4 regions of the Rhizobium sp. 01L410 genome follow, and region 2 is predicted to be linked to each of the others. Evidence: predicted binding sites of a transcription regulator. Region 2 holds the regulator's gene; each other region holds the start of a gene.
What was found. Region 2 encodes LexA, which represses DNA repair genes until DNA is damaged. Its sites were predicted from a motif close to TGTTCNNNNTGTGTTCNG; they were not measured.
Positions count from the first base shown of each region.

Region 1: the regulator LexA is predicted to act here: its motif matches at 2,217-2,234, upstream of AC1DV9_RS08630 (2'-5' RNA ligase family protein).
Region 3: the regulator LexA is predicted to act here: its motif matches at 2,256-2,273, upstream of AC1DV9_RS10610 (helicase-related protein).
Region 4: the regulator LexA is predicted to act here: its motif matches at 1,534-1,551, upstream of AC1DV9_RS07985 (DNA recombination protein RmuC).

Region 1 covers NZ_JBFTST010000003.1:283,099-287,106, reverse strand. Annotated here, with positions in the region: gene ybaK (Cys-tRNA(Pro) deacylase) at 1-45, opposite strand, end outside; gene AC1DV9_RS08640 (ArsC family reductase) at 48-398, opposite strand; gene AC1DV9_RS08635 (M14 family zinc carboxypeptidase) at 401-1,459, opposite strand; gene AC1DV9_RS08630 (2'-5' RNA ligase family protein) at 1,537-2,010, opposite strand; gene AC1DV9_RS08625 (methylated-DNA--[protein]-cysteine S-methyltransferase) at 2,335-2,898, shown strand; gene AC1DV9_RS08620 (SDR family oxidoreductase) at 2,963-3,988, opposite strand.
Region 2 covers NZ_JBFTST010000008.1:96,458-100,465, reverse strand. Annotated here, with positions in the region: gene AC1DV9_RS18475 (ComEC/Rec2 family competence protein) at 1-2,155, shown strand, start outside; gene lexA (transcriptional repressor LexA) at 2,136-2,849, opposite strand; gene AC1DV9_RS18465 (VOC family protein) at 3,054-3,932, shown strand; gene kdsA (3-deoxy-8-phosphooctulonate synthase) at 3,929-4,008, shown strand, end outside.
Region 3 covers NZ_JBFTST010000004.1:185,747-189,754, reverse strand. Annotated here, with positions in the region: gene AC1DV9_RS10610 (helicase-related protein) at 1-2,110, opposite strand, end outside; gene AC1DV9_RS10605 (DUF3309 family protein) at 2,839-2,994, shown strand; gene AC1DV9_RS10600 (YMGG-like glycine zipper-containing protein) at 3,023-3,316, shown strand; gene phbB (beta-ketoacyl-ACP reductase) at 3,418-4,008, opposite strand, start outside.
Region 4 covers NZ_JBFTST010000003.1:152,212-156,219, reverse strand. Annotated here, with positions in the region: gene AC1DV9_RS07990 (ribokinase) at 1-229, opposite strand, end outside; gene AC1DV9_RS07985 (DNA recombination protein RmuC) at 275-1,501, opposite strand; gene AC1DV9_RS07980 (methyl-accepting chemotaxis protein) at 1,707-3,203, shown strand; gene def (peptide deformylase) at 3,301-3,816, shown strand; gene AC1DV9_RS07970 (FitA-like ribbon-helix-helix domain-containing protein) at 3,877-4,008, shown strand, end outside.

The DNA of each region.
Region 1 (4,008 bases), on a different contig from region 2:
GCCCGATTTGGCAAGGACCTGCGTGGCACGCGTCGTCTTCGACATGATCACTTTCCGAATTCGGCAGCGTAGAGATCAGGCTTGAAACCGACAAGCAGCTTGCCGTCATGCTCCAGCACCGGGCGCTTGATCATCGAAGGCTGCTCCAGCATCAGCGCGATCGCTTTGTCGCGCGTCAGGTTCTCGCGATCGGCATCCGTCAGCTTACGGAAGGTTGTTCCTGCACGGTTCAGCACCGTTTCCCATCCGGCCTTGCCGACCCAGTCTTCCAGATGTGCCCGGTCGATGCCCGAGGCCTTATAATCGTGGAAGTCGTAGCCCGCCCCATTCTCCTCGAGCCAGGTGCGGGCCTTCTTCATCGTGTCGCAGTTCTTGATGCCGTAAATCGTCGTTGCCATCGTTAGTCTTCCAGCGTGCCGGCCTTGCGCAGCGCCGTGCTTGGCTCGCCGCAGGCAATCTTCATCAGGTCTGCGCGCCGCCGCACCAGCCGGTCGGACGTGCGCGTCACGATCAAGCCTGCCTGCGGGGCACGGATGTCCGTCTCGCCATCGGCCATGCCCGGCCGCGCGACGATGGTTGCCAAAAGATCGCCGGCAGCGACCGTCTCGCCGATGTCGCGGTGGAAAAGAAGGGTGCCGGCAACCGGCGTGCGGATCATCTCGATATTGTCGAGCGGCACGGCGGGTCCGGTGAAAGCACCGAGAGGTGCGCTGTCCCTGATCGCCCCGCGGGCGGCGAGGAAGGCGAAGACGCCATCGGCATCAGCAGATGCCATGTCAGGATAGACGTCGCGGCGGCCGCGAAGCTCCACCGTTACGGAGAGCTTGCCGGGCAAGCGGCTGCGCTTCTCGCCGGGCACCTCGTATTTCCAGGCAAAGCCGACGGCCTCTTCGAAAGCCGAGCTTTCGCCATCCGAAAGCAGCACGGCATCCATCGACAGAGCGCTGGCCAGATCGGCCGCCTCGGGCCAGAAGGCCTCGTCGATATAGGCATATTGCAGTGATTCATCGTCGCAATGCAGATCGAGCACCAGATCGGCGCCGAGTGCCATGTGGATCAGCTGCCGCTTGAGACGATCCGTAGCCGGATACCGGTCGAGACTCTCTACCAGCGTATCGCGGTCGCGCAGCGAAATCAGCGGGAAGTCACGATTGAAGTTGGTGCGCGATCCGAGATCGAAACGTCCCTGCAGCTCGCCGAAATGGGATTGCGCCGCGCCGATCGGGTTGGCCTGCGGAACGATCGTAATGTCGCTAGCGATCCTTCCGGCATCTTCGGCAGCTCTGAGCTTCCGGCAGAGGAAATGCAGCAGTGCCGTTCCCGGTAGCTCATTGGCATGCAGCGCCGCCTGAATGTAGATCCGCGGCGCGTGCGGGTCGCTGCCCTCGAAATGCAGCACCGGCAGGCGCCATTCGATGCCCGGCGTATCGCCAGGAATGATGATCTCGGTCGTATCCATGTCAGCACTCCGCAAAATCTGCTGGGAGCAGCTTTAAGCAACTCCGCCGCACCGGCGCAAGCGTCAATAGGGGCTCCTCATCCAAGCAGCGGCCATTCTTCGATATCCACATGCCGGCCTTCGCCGACGAGGCTGTTGACCAGCACGAAAGACTTCGCCGTCCAGACGATCGGCTCCGAAAGGATCGTCTCGGGCACGCTGCGATAATCATAGAGCAGCGTCATATGCGGCTCGAGCTTCGGCTGAACCCGGACGCTGACGCCGCGGTTGAGCAGCGACAAGGCGAGCTGCGCATGCAATGAGAGAACCTCTTGCCGCCCTTCGTCTGCCCGCAGAACCAGTGCCGGCTTGCCCTGGCGAAAACTCACGGCGCGCCGGAAGGTCAGCTTGAAGGGGCGCATTCTGACGGCAGCGGCGGCCGCCAGACCATCGAACAGCATGCTCGGCGGGATCGCATCCCATTCCCCGAGATGGCAGAGCGAGACGTGGAGCAGGCGCTTGGGCCGTGGCTTCTCCCGCAAGCCGAAACGCCGCCGCAGATCACCCGCCATGCGCCTCGTCTGCTCTGCCGCCCGCTCGTCGGGGCGCAGTGCAAAATAGACGTTGAAAGGCTTTCGATCCGCTCCGCCGTGACTCGGCGCCGGCCCCGACGCACGGTCAAACGAAAATTCCGTCTGGTTTTGAGCAACCATCTTCAACCGGCAACCGCCGCCTCCTCATGAAGGACCAGAGGCTAGCAATCAGTGCAGGAATTGACAAGAACAAAAAGAGAACAAATAATCGAGCTGTTGAGATGACGGTTGCGCGCAAGAATCGGGTTGATGGCCGCGCGCAGGCATACGATCTTTGGAGCAGTCAATCATGGAGGTTGCGTCATGAGCGAGGCAACGCATCACTACTGCATCTTCGAGACCGCAGGCGGCTTTTGCGGCATAGCCTGGAATGCCGCCGGCATCGTCCGCTTCCAGCTGCCGACCAAATCCGGGCATTCGACCGAACAGTTGCTGCTGAAGCGACTGTCATCAGGTCTTCGCGCAGATCCGCCGGCCGCGGTCGCGGCGACGATCGAATCCGTCAAACGCTATTTCGCCGGGGAGACTGTGGACTTCTCAGATGTTGCGGTGGATCTGTCCAATCAGGATGAGTTCTTCCGGGAAATCTACGCCGCCGCCCGGCGCGTCGGCTGGGGCAGGACGACGACCTACGGCACGCTTGCAAAGGAACTCGGCCGCGGCCCGGAAGCCGCCCGCGACGTCGGTCAGGCCCTGGCGAAAAATCCGGTTGCGCTGATCATCCCCTGCCACCGCGTCCTCGCCGCCGGCGGCAAGCTCGGCGGCTTCTCCGCCCCCGGTGGGGCGAACTCCAAGGCGAAGATGCTGGAACTGGAGGGTGTCAACCTCGGTCCGCCTGAACCGGCCCAGCAGTCGCTGGGGTTTTAGGCAGCGAGAGGGATTCTGCTCCCATCTGCCTTTCGAGTTTACGGCGGGATCTGCTCATCGGCAATCAGGTTTTGACAAGGCCCAACCTTAGCAGACTTTCGGCGCTGGCCACAATTGCCTCTTCTCGCGAGCGAGGCGTCCAGCCGAGCAGGCGTTCTGCCTTTTCTCCGCTGGCGTCCAGTTTGGCCCCTAGAAGCGGCACGAGACCTTTCATTGCTGGGTTGGCGAGAGCCATCGAACGCACGAGTATGTTTGGCAACACACGCGTCGAGACACGGCTAGCAGCCATGCCCATACGCTCTTTAAGCAGCTTAGCAATTTCCGCCAGCCAAAGCCCTTCGCCTGAGGTGGCCAGGAAGCGTTCGCCGTTTGCAGCAGGATCGGTCATGGCACGCAGATGCAGCTCGGCGACATCCCGCACATCGACCACGCAGGTCTTGATCTTCGGGTATCCGGGCTGACCCTCCAGCATTTCTCTGATCGTGCGGATCGAATGCGAATAATCCGCCCCCAGCGCCGGTCCGAGTACCATGGTGGGGTTGACAGACGCGAGCTCCAGCCCGCGGCCTTCGTTGGCAATGAAGTCCCATGACGCCCGTTCGGCAAGGGTCTTCGATTTCTGGTAGGGCGCGACGTTTCCGGTCAGATCGGTCCAGTCGGTCTCGACGAAGGGGCGGGCGAGGGGCTTGTGCCCAGCGCCGATTGCTCCAAACGCCGAGGTGAGCACAACCCGCTTTACGCCCGAATCGCGCGAAGCACGTAGAACGCGGAGGTTGCCATCGACTGCAGGCTTGATCCATTCTTCCTCGCTAGCATAGGTTCCGGAGGGCGTGGGTGAAGCGCCGTGAAAAGCGTAGGTGCAGCCAGTTGTCGCTTCCGCCCATCCATCGTCGGAACTGAGATCAGTGGCAACGAAAGACAGCCGCTTGCCGGGCTCGACACCACCGGCTTTCAGGTTGGCTCGCACTTCTGCCTCGCGCGACAACGATCGCACGGTTGTTCTGACACGGTAACCGGAATTGATCAGGGCGATGATGCAGTGTTGTGCGATAAAGCCGGTTCCGCCCGTGACGAGGACAAGTTCGTCCATATGAAACTCCTCAGGATATT
Region 2 (4,008 bases):
CTGCGGCGCAGACATTTCACCGGCTGTGCCGCTTTCATGCGCAATCGCGCTACTTCTGCTGCTCGCAGTGATGGATCGCGGCCGAGAGTGGAGCCGGATCTGCCTAGTCTCCATGATGTTGATCGCTGTCGGCATCCTCGCTGCACAATTCGAGACCTGGAGAGCCGGTACTGTCGTTCTCGATTCGGCGGTAACGACAACGCTGACAGGCCGGGTCGAGCGCCGGGAAAGCGATGGCCGCGGCGGCTGGCGGTATCTGCTGGCGCTCAAGGCGACGGAGAACCCGGCGCTGAAACGGCCGCCAGAGCAGGTGACTGTGATTGCACGCGGCCAGAAAGCGGAGTTCGAAACCGGGACTTGGCTGAAGGGTCGGGCAAGGCTGACGCCGCCCTCAGGCCCCGCTCTTCCCGGCCTCAACGACTTTTCGTTTGGTGCCTATTTCGACGGCGTCGGTGGCAACGGTTTCTTTTATGGTGCCCCTGCCGTGGTGCCAGCGGCCGAACCCGAGCCCTCATCGATGCAGGATCGCGCGCTTGAATGGCTCTACCGTCTGAGAAGCGGCATCGGCGATCGTATCAGAGGTATCCTGCCGGGGGATACCGGCGCTTTTGCCGCCGCGCTGGTCACAGACGAGCGTCGCGCCATTTCGAGTGGGACGACTGAGGCGCTGCGCCAATCCGGGCTTGCGCATATCATTGCCATTTCCGGTCTCAACATGGCGCTGTCGGCAGGCATCTTCTTCGTCGGCTTCCGCACCGTGCTCAGCCTGTTTCCGGCTGTCGTCCAGGCCTATCCCGTCAAGAAGATCGCCGCAGCCGGTGCGCTTGCCGCCGTCACCGCCTATTTCCTGATCTCGGGCTTCGCCGTCTCCGCCGAACGCGCCTTTATCATGATGGCAATCATGCTGGCGGCGGTCTTCTTCGACCGGCCGTCGATCAGTCTGCGCAACGTAGCCTTATCGGCGCTCGTGATCATTGTCCTCTCACCCTCGGAGATCATGGGGCCAAGCTTCCAGATGTCCTTCGCCGCGACACTGGCCCTCGTCGCCGGCTATGCGCTCTGGAAGGAGAGGCCGGTGCGCGACCGGCCCTTCGCAAAGTTTCGCGCCGTCAGGATGCTGTCTTCCGCCGCTGCGTTCTTCGGCGGCATCCTGCTGACCTCCGTCATCGGCGGCTTCTCGACTGCATTGTTCTCGGTCGAGCACTTCCACCGGCTGACGGCCTATGGCCTGCCAGCCAATCTCGCCGCCATGCCGATCATCTCCTTCATCATCATGCCGTTCGGCCTCATTGCCATGCTGCTGATGCCCTTCGGCCTCGATGCATGGGCGTGGCAGGTGACGGGCTTCGGGCTCGATCTGGTGATCGCCATCGCCAGGACGGTTGCCTCATGGGGCGGCGATATCGGCGTCGGGCGCCTGGCGTCTTGGTACTTTCCCGCGGCGGTGACAGGTTTCCTGCTGCTGACTTTGCTGCGCAGCCGCATGCGCCATCTCGGCACCGCGATCTTGATGGCATCGACGACAGCCGCCGCGATGTTTGGAGGTCCTCCGCCGCCGAAAATCGTGATTGCCGAGGACGGGAGCATGGCGGGCATCGTCAGCGACAACGGCCTCGCCACCAATCGCGAACGGCCACCGGGCTTCATCTTTGATCAATGGAGGCGCGCGCTGGTGCTCGATGAGCATCTACCACCGGCGTTCCCGGCGCTGCCGGATATTCCCATCGCACCGCGCGGTGAAAGGCTGAAACTGACGGAGACACAGCAGAACGACACCATGAACGCGATCAAGGCGAGTGCGACGGGCGAGCGCTTCTCATGCGTGAAAAATGCCTGGTGTACGGCGAAGCTCGACAACGGTTCGATCCTGACCGTGGTCGAGAATGCGGCGTTCCTTGGCCCAGCCTGCGACATATCCGATATCGTCGTCACACCGATTCGCCTGCGCCTCGATACCTGCCGCTCAGGCGCCATGCTTTTCACCGGGGAGACATTGCGGAAGACAGGCGCTGTCGAGCTTCGTTTCCCCAATGGGATCGCCGAAATCACCACATCATTCGAGGGTCTCGATCGTCCCTGGACCCGCCACCGCGCCTATGACTGGCGCAGTGGAGCTTTTGGTGAAAGCGAACCGCTCAGTGATAGCGGCGGATAAGGCCGACGAGTTTGCCCTGAACCTTGACGCGGTCAGGTCCAAAAATGCGGGTTTCGTAAGCCGGGTTGGCAGCTTCGAGCGCAATGGACGCGCCCTTGCGGCGGAAGCGCTTCAGTGTTGCCTCTTCGTCATCGACGAGCGCAACGACGATATCACCGGCATTGGCGGTATTGGTGTTGCGGATGATGACCGTGTCGCCGTCGAAGATGCCGGCCTCGATCATGGAGTCGCCCTTGACCTCAAGAGCATAGTGCTCACCGTTTCCGAGCATGTCGGCGGGAACTGTAATGTCGTGGGTGTTCTGCTGGATCGCCGAAATCGGCACACCGGCTGCGATCCGGCCCATGACCGGCACGGAGATCGACGTGTGATTGTCCTCGTTCGCCGGCTTCGGCGGCGCGACCGGCTGCGGCTTGCCGAGGCTGCCTTCGATGACGCTCGGCGAGAATCCGCGGCGCGGCTGAATGCTCGGGCTGTAGGCTTCCGGAAGCTTGATGACCTCGAGTGCGCGCGCCCTGTTCGGTAGGCGGCGAATGAAACCGCGCTCTTCCAACGCGGTGATCAGGCGATGGATGCCCGACTTGGAAGCCAGGTCGAGCGCGTCCTTCATTTCGTCGAAGGACGGCGGTACGCCGGACTCCTTCATCCGCTCGTGAATGAAGAGGAGAAGCTCCTGTTGTTTGCGCGTCAGCATCGAAGTCTTTCCCCAGATTCGTGAAACAAAGCCAGAACGGACACTATATGTTCCATATGTGTTCCGCAAGTGCCTAAATATTGGTAAAACTTCCGATGATTTTTCGTCGTTTTTGAAAGTTTATTTGCCGGATTGGTGATCCACGCTTGCGCTTTGCCGGGCAGGGCGTGCAAATCTCTGCCGGCTTCACCGGAGGGAACCGCCATGACGCATCCGCTCGATCATCTGGTACTGCCCGTCACCCATATAGATGTTGCCCGCGAGCGACTCGGCCGTCTCGGTTTCACCGTCGCGGCCGATGGCCGTCATCCGTTCGGAACGGAGAATGCCTGCGTCTTCCTTGCCGACAGGACCTATCTCGAACCGCTCGGTGTCGCCAACCAGGCGGAGTGCGACGCGGCCGTCGCGAAGGGCAACAGCTTCGTCGCCCGCGATCAGGCCTTCCGCTTCCGCTGCGGCGATGACGGCTTTTCGGCTGTTGTCTTCGGCACCGATGATGCCGATGCGGACAAGGCTTCCTATGACGGCGCACAGCTGAGCGGCGGTGATATGGTCGAATTCTCGCGGCCGATCGTCATGCCCGACGGAACACAGGCGACAGGCGCCTTCAAGCTCGCCTTTGCCGCCGATCTCCGGGCACCCGATGTCTTCTTCTTCGCCTGCCAGCGGATCAACGCCTTTCCGGCCGATCGCAAGGCACTGGAAACCCATGCAAACGGCGTCACCGGCATCAGCGAGATTGCCCTGAGCGCTGAGGATCCGCAGGCCTTCGCTGAATTTCTGGAGACGGCCAGCGGTGGAGTGGAGCCTAAGGAGGCGGCACTCGGCCTATCCTTCGAATTGCCGAACGGGAGACTTTCCATCTTCTCGAACGAGGGCATGGAGGCCTATTTCGATGCCGAGCCACTTGTCACCGATAACGGCCTCAGGGCGCGCGCAATCGTCTTTTCGGTCGGTGATCTGGCCGTGACAGCGGCGCATTTGGCTGCTAACGGGATCACCCATGTCAGTATGAACAATCGTCTGCTGGTGAAGCCGGCGCCGGGACAAGGCGCAATCTTTGCCTTCGAGGAGACCCAATGACAAATACCAATGCAGAAGTCGTCGCCGGCGAGGGTGCTGGACGCGTTACTTTTTCGAATACGGGCAAGCTGTCGCT
Region 3 (4,008 bases), on a different contig from region 2:
CGTTCTTCAGCGCCCAGAGGAGCGTGATCAATTCGGCAGGCGCCGGCTTCAGAAGTGCCGGAACGAAGATGTGGTAAGCGCCAAACCGCACGCCGTAGCGGCGCATTGAGGCACGGCCATCCTGATCCAGCGACTTGACGTCGTCGGCGACGTCGCGGCGGAACAGTACGCCGAGATTCTCGACGAGCTGGAACGCCAGACCCTTTGCCAGGCCCTGCAGGTCTTCAGCGCGCGACAGATCGTCGAGCGGCTTCAGCACCGTGCTGATGTGATGATTGACGAAGCGCTCGACGCGGGCTGCGACATGATCGCGCGCATTTCCGGTCAACTGCTCGTCGGCAAGCAGGATCACCCGCGGCCGCATGATGTGGTCGCTGCCCGAAAGCCGCGCCACGGGATCGCCGAGCCAGCGCACTAGGCCATCGGCGCTGATCGCCAGATCGCCATTGCCGGCAGCATGCATGCGCGCAGCGCGCGCTTCGAATTCCAGAGCAAGCGCCTTTTGTGAAGCAGCCTGTACGGCCTTGGCGTCCGGTCCATCCGTTCCACCGATGGGCGTGAAGCGGAAACCGCTCAACTGACCCACATGATGTCCCTCCACGAAGACATCACCATTCACACTGATTTCAGCTTCCAGCATCGCATTCTCTCTCAGGCGCTTCATGAGCACAGATGTCCTGCGATCAACAAAGCGTTTCGTCAACCTTTCATGTAACGCATCGGACAATCGATCTTCGATTTCCCGCGTCTTTTCCTGCCAGTGTGTCGGATCGGCAAGCCAACCGGGCCGGTTCGACACATAGGTCCAGGTTCTTATCTGCGCGATTCGCGCCGAAAGCGTGTCGATTTCACCGTCCGTCCGGTCCGCACGATGCACCTGCTCCGCGAGGAAATCTTCGTTCACCGTGCCACGGCGGACGAGATCAGAAAAGAGGGTCGAGATCAGATCGGCATGCTGGGCCGGTGCAATACGCCGGTAATCGGGCAGCGCACAAGCTTCCCAGAGCTTTTCAACCCTTTCCGGCTTGGTCGCAAGATCAATAATTTCCGGATATCGTGAAAGATGTTCCAGCGCCTGCTGATCGACCGAAGGCAGGGATCGCGTCAGCCCCTGGACGCTCGGCGGCTTTTCCAGGCTTGCGCGCAGCGATTGTATCGAGGCGAAGTCGAATTCCTTGGTCCGCCACTGCAGAACCTTGACGTTGTCGAACTCGTGCGCCTCGATCCGCTGCACCAGTTCATCATCGAACGGCGCAACCTGCCCGGTCACGCCGAAGATGCCATCGCGAACATGGCGGCCGGCACGCCCGGCGATCTGGCCAAGTTCTGCGGGATTGAGATTGCGGAACTGGTAGCCGTCGAATTTCCGGTCCTGCGCGAAGGCGACATGATCGACGTCGAGATTGAGCCCCATGCCGATCGCATCGGTGGCGACCAGATATTCGACATCGCCCGCCTGATAGAGCGCCACTTGCGCATTGCGCGTCCGCGGGCTGAGCGCGCCAAGAACGACGGCCGCGCCGCCGCGTTGGCGCCGGATCAGCTCGGCGATGGCGTAAACTTCGTCAGCCGAGAAGGCGACGATCGCCGAGCGCTGCGGCAACCGGGTAATCTTCTTCTGCCCGGCATAGAGCAGCTGCGACAGTCTCGGCCTCTCGATGACGGTGATTCCGGGCAGTAGCTGCTGGAGAATGGGGCGCATCGTGCCGGCGCCGAGCAGCAGCGTCTCGTCGCGGCCGCGCAGATGCAGGATGCGATCGGTGAAGATGTGCCCGCGCTCGAGATCTCCGGCGAGCTGCACTTCGTCGATCGCGACGAAGGCCGCCTTGGTTTCGCGCGGCATCGCCTCGACGGTGCAGACCGAAAAGCGCGCATTGGGCGGAGAAATCTTTTCCTCGCCCGTGACCAGCGCGACATTGTGCACACCGACCTTTTCGACGACCCGGCTATAGACCTCTCGCGCCAGAAGGCGCAGCGGCAGCCCGATCACGCCGGTGCCATGCGCGACCATGCGCTCGATTGCGTAATGCGTCTTGCCGGTATTGGTCGGCCCGAGCACCGCGGTCACACCGCGTCCACTCAGTATCATCGGCTGCGAATTCAGTGTCATGGTCCATGCAAGTGAGGCGGGGAGCCCCGGGGTCAAGTCAGCAGACAACACATGGACAGGGCAACCGGCAAACGCAAGAGCCGGATGATGCGAATGCGCTGCTAATTTGATTCAACAAGCGGCGCTAAGCCTCTGTTTTGAGATTCGGAACAGCTTGAGAACGAATCAGAGACGAATCGCAGACTCGCGGTGATTCAGCTTTTGTTCACGGCTAAGTATTGGTTTTGAATCAGCTTTTCCCACTAGATGCTGAATCACCGGAATCCGGCAATTTGCAGCAGGCGGCCTTGGACGGCCTCTTTTCATCCGGCGTCAACCGCAAAGACGGAAAACCCGAAAACCACTGAATTGACCTTCGGGTCAAAGCCGGAACGAATCACAGACGAATCGCCGACAGCCGCAAATTCCGCTTTTGTTCGCCACTGCATATTGATGAACTGCGCGAACGGGCGCTATATGCAGCCTCCTTGATTGCAGGACCAGCATTGAACATCGGTCGCCATTAACACTTTCCGCCCTGAGTGTAATGTTTCGTTAAAATTTTCTGCGGAACAGCGGAACCTTTTCGAGCCTGACGCGTTTATACCGTCCCGTAGAATATAAGTTCCGGCACCAGCAAGAAAACTCCATCTTGAAATTGCACGCACATAAGTTTAGCCGGGAACAAAAACCCGGCTACCGTGTTTATTGTCCATTCGTAACTCGCGGTGAGTTGAAGGACAGAAAACATGCTCAGTACGATACTTCTTATTATCCTTATTCTGCTTTTGATCGGCGCTCTGCCGAATTGGGGTTACAGCCGCGCTTGGGGCTATGGACCTTCTGGCGGTTTGGGGCTAGTTCTCGTCATTATCATTATCCTTGTCCTGATGGGCCGCATCTAAAGGCCATGTAACTGGGGAGTTGTAAGTCATGATGAAGAAGGTTGTTCTCGTTGCAGCACTCGTGGGTGCGCTTGCATCGTGCACGGCAACTGAGCAGGGCACCGCAATCGGCGCTGGCTCTGGCGCCCTTATTGGCGGTGCGGTTTCCAACAGCTGGGGCGGCGCAGCCGTCGGCGCCGTTGCAGGCGGCCTGGTTGGCGCTGCAGTCGGTAACTCGGTCGATCAGCGCAATGGCCGCTATTCGGGCCAGCGCGTCTATCGTGACCGCTACGGTTGCTACGTAGCCTACTCGAACGGCTCAACGCGCCGCGTTCGCTGCTAACAATAGACTGATCTTTTGAAAACGGGCGCCTTGGCGCCCGTTTTTGTTTCAACCGTTTGCGCTGGATCTCTGTGAGTAAACTCCCGGGACCTCAGGCCGTATCAGACGAAAAACTGACCGCCATTCGCCGTGAGCGTCGAGCCGGTGATGAACCCAGCGTCATCCGAGGCCAGGAACACCACACAGCGCGCGATCTCTTCAGGTTCGCCAAGACGGCCAACCGGGATCTGCGGGATGATCCGCTCGTTCAGCACCTTTTCCGGAACCGCAAGAACCATCTCCGTGCCGATATAACCGGGGCAGACGGCGTTAACCGTGATGTTCTTCGCCGCACCCTCTTGCGCCAGCGCCTTGGTGAAGCCGAGATCGCCGGCCTTGGCAGCGGAATAGTTGACCTGCCCCATCTGGCCTTTCTGGCCATTGATCGACGAGATATTGACTATACGGCCGAAGCTGCGGTCACGCATGCCGCCCCAGACCTGATGGGTCATGTTAAAGAGGCCGGTGAGGTTGGTGTTGACGACCTCATGCCACTGCTGCGGGGTCATCTTGTGAAACATCGCGTCGCGGGTGATACCGGCGTTGTTGATCAGCACGTCGATGGGGCCGAGCTCGGCCTCCACCTTGGCGATGCCCTCGCCGCAAGCGGCATAGTCGGAAACATCCCACTTGAAGACCGGGACACCGGTGAG
Region 4 (4,008 bases), on a different contig from region 2:
CACCGGCTTCACTGAGAAGCGCGATGGCGGGGGCGGCGAATTCATCCTTGCCGACTGCGCCAGCCATATTGACGGTGCTGCCTGCACGGCGCGCAGCAAGCGCCTGGTTGGCACCCTTGCCGCCGGCGGCAGTCGCAAAGCCAGTCCCAGCCACGGTTTCACCCGGCTTCGGCAGGCGCGCGGTGGTGGCGATGAGGTCCATGTTGATGGAGCCGAACACAGTGATCATGGTAGATGTCCCGTCCTTTAATTGGCGCGACACTGCCCGAAGGGCTCACTCCTCGTCAACCACCCTGAGCTTGAGAAGGCCTGTCCGGCTCTCGACCGATTTCGCAGCTGGCTGGTCTTCGCGCTCCGGTTTGCCGGTATCGCCCGTCGCTTCGAATTCGAGAGCCTCGATCTTCGAGCCACGCTTGGTCAGCTTGTCGGCGGAGGTGACGATCATGTCGACATCCTTTTGCGCCATGGCGAAATGCCCTTGCAGCTTGCGCACACGCTCATCGAGGCGGCCGAGATCGTCCATGAGGTTTGCGACTTCACCCTGAATGACGTGCGCCTGTGCGCGCATACGCTGATCCTTGAGAACCGCCTGGATCACCTGGATCGACAGCATCAGCAGGGAAGGAGACACGATGACAATCCGGGCGCGATGCGCCTTCTGGATGATCGGCTCGAAGTTCTCGTGGACCTCGGCAAAGATTGATTCCGAGGGCACGAACATGAAGGCCGTGTCCTGGGTTTCGCCCTGGATCAGATACTTTTCCGAGATATCGCGAATATGCACTTCCATATCGCGCCGGAACTGCTGGGAGGCGATCTTGGTGGCATCCGGGCCGCCGGCGTCGCGAATGGCGTTCCACGCTTCGAGCGGAAACTTGGCGTCGATGACGAGCGGCGGTGCGCCATTCGGCATCTTCACGGTGCAGTCCGGCCGCGAACCGTTCGACAGCGTCTGCTGGAAGGCATAGGCGCCCATCGGCAGCCCATCGGCAACAATCGTTTCCATCCGCGACTGGCCGAAGGCGCCGCGTGTCTGCTTGTTGGAAAGGATCGCCTGCAGGCCGACGACGTCCTTGGCCAGCATCTGGATGTTGTTCTGCGCAACGTCGATGACGGCCAGCCGCTCCTGCAGCTTCTGCAGGTTTTCGTGGGTCGATTTCGTCTGTTCGGTGATCGTGTGGCTGACCCGCTGCGACATACCATCAAGACGCTGGTTGATCGCCTGATTGAGCTCTGCCTGCCGCGTGCCGAACACCTCCGCCATGGTCGAAATGCGGCCCTGCATCTCCGCCTGGATTTTCAGAAGCTCCGACATGCGCATATCGGCTTCCGCCGATCGGATCGCGGCTTCCTCATTCTGCTCGCGCCGCAAGTTGCTGCTTCTGAACAGCAAGAACACGAGGACGACGACCATGGCGGCGATGGCGCCGCCTGCGATGGCGAGAATGGCCGGATTGACGGCGGCAAGCGAGATGGTGAGCGAGTCGGCAGAATTGTTCATCCGGCCACCATAGCAAACTTCAACCTGTTGACCAGATCAAAACGTGAACGAATCCACAGGTAGCTTTGGTATGATCAAAAGGCCGCAGTCCACTTTGGGAGAGGGACGACAAATCGTGGCCATGCTTAACGATTGCTCAACCATATTTTAGAAATGTCTCTGCCGAAACAGATCCTTACCGCGCATCGCGCAGACAGAGAACATCATGAGCAGCCAGCAATCGCAATCCGACCTCAAGCAGCGCCTCGACTTCATCGAGCTCGACGATGCTGCGCGCAAGACGATGAGCGAGATCCGGCCTGTCATCAGCTCGCTGGTCGGCGGTGCGCTTGACAAATTCTATCAGAAGATCGCCAAGACCCCGGCCGTTGCCAGCTTCTTCTCCGACAAATCCCATATGGGCCACGCCAAGAAGGCGCAGGAGAACCATTGGGCCAATCTGGCTGGTGGCAATTTCGACGAAACCTACGTGAAGGGCGTCACCGCAGTCGGCCGCACTCACGCCCGCATCGGCCTGGAGCCGCGGTGGTATATCGGTGGCTACGCGATCGTCATGTCCGAGCTCGTTAAGGGCATCATGGACAAGCAGTGGCCGTCGATGTTCGGCCGCCAGCAGGGCAAGGTACTGGCCGAGAAGCTTTCCGCCGTCATCAAGGCAGGGATGCTGGACATGGACTATTCGATCTCCGTCTATCTCGAGGCATTGGAAGAAAAGCGCCGCAAGCTGGAGGAGGACCGCGCCAAGGCGGAGGCCGACCAGACCATGGCGCTCGACCATCTGCGCCGCGGTTTGGAAGCGCTCTCCGCCGGAGACCTCGATGCCAAGCTGCCTACCGACCTTCCGGGCAATTTCAAGCATATGGCCGACGACTACAATCGCGCCGTCGCTGCGCTGCGCACGTCATTCGGCTCGGTTCGTAGCAGCTCGGCTGAAATCCTGCGCGGCACGGACACGATTTCCAAGGCTGCCGACGATCTGGCGCTTCGGACCGCACAGCAGGCTGCGGGCGTCGAAGAAAGCTCGGCGGCGCTCCAGCAGCTGTCCGTCAGCGTCGGGCTGACCGCCGCCAATGCCGAGAAGGCCTCGGATGCGGTGCGTGAAACACAGCAGCGTGCGAAGAATTCCGGCGAGCTTGTGAACAGCGCCGTTTCCGCCATGGCCGGCATCGAGAAGTCGTCGGATGAAATCGCCAAGATTATCGGCGTCATCGACGAGATCGCCTTCCAGACCAATCTTCTGGCGCTGAATGCCGGTGTCGAAGCTGCACGCGCAGGCGAGGCAGGCAAGGGCTTCGCGGTCGTCGCCCAGGAAGTCCGCCAGCTTGCCCAGCGCACTGCAGAAGCGGCAAAGGAGATCAAGAACCTGATCTCGCAGAGCTCTGCACAGGTGGACCAGGGCGTCGGCATCGTCAGCAGCACCGGCGAAGCACTGGGCGACATGATCAGCCGCATCGACATGATCAATCATGTGGTCGCTGAAATCGCCGCCGCCGCTCGCGACCAGGCGACTGGCGTAAACGAGGTCAGCGTTGCCATCCGCAACATGGATACGATCACCCAGCAGAATTCCGGCATGGTCGAGCACACCTCGGCCGAGACCCGCCGCCTTCGCGGCGAAGTCAGCAATCTTATGGAGCTGCTGCAGCGCTTCGGTACCCGGATGGAAATGCGCAGCAGCGCTCCCAGCCGCCGTGCAGCCTGAGACGAATACGGCGATTTTCCGGAGGTGCGCGTAAAAAAGCGCCTCCGGCACTTCCGGGATAATTCCCTCGCTTAAAAAGATAGGTTATGGGAACGCCATGACCATCAAGCCACTTATCATCCTTCCCGATCCCGTTCTCCGCCAGGCTTCCAAGCCGATCGAGCGTGTCGATGACGAGCTGAAGCGTCTCGCCGACGATATGCTGGAGACTATGTACGACGCCCCCGGCATCGGCCTTGCCGCGATCCAGATCGGCGTTCCGCGCCGCATGCTGGTTATCGACGTGGCGCGCGAAGGCGAGGATAAGCAGCCGCAGGTGTTCATCAATCCGGAGATCCTCAAGTCTTCGGAAGAGCGTTCCGTCTATGAGGAAGGCTGCTTGTCCATCCCGGATTATTACGCCGAGGTCGAGCGCCCTGCCGTCATCACGCTGAAGTATCTCGACCGTGACGGTAAGGAACAGACCATCGACGCCGACGGCCTACTGGCCACCTGCCTGCAGCACGAGATCGATCACCTCAACGGTGTGCTGTTCATCGACCATATCTCGCGGCTGAAGCGCGAAATGGTGATCAAGAAGTTCACCAAGGCTGCCAAGTCCAAGGTCCTCTGACGGTCGTTGAAAAATGGGCGATCGAACACTATGATATCGCTGATATCATAGGAGGCGTCCGTGGGTGACTTGCTGATCCGAAATCTCGACGATGCTTTGAAGCGTGAGCTTCAAGAACGTGCGCGCGCCAATGGGCGCAGCCTCTCGGATGAGGCTATCATGCGTCTTCGCAAATCGCTGGGCACCGCAGAT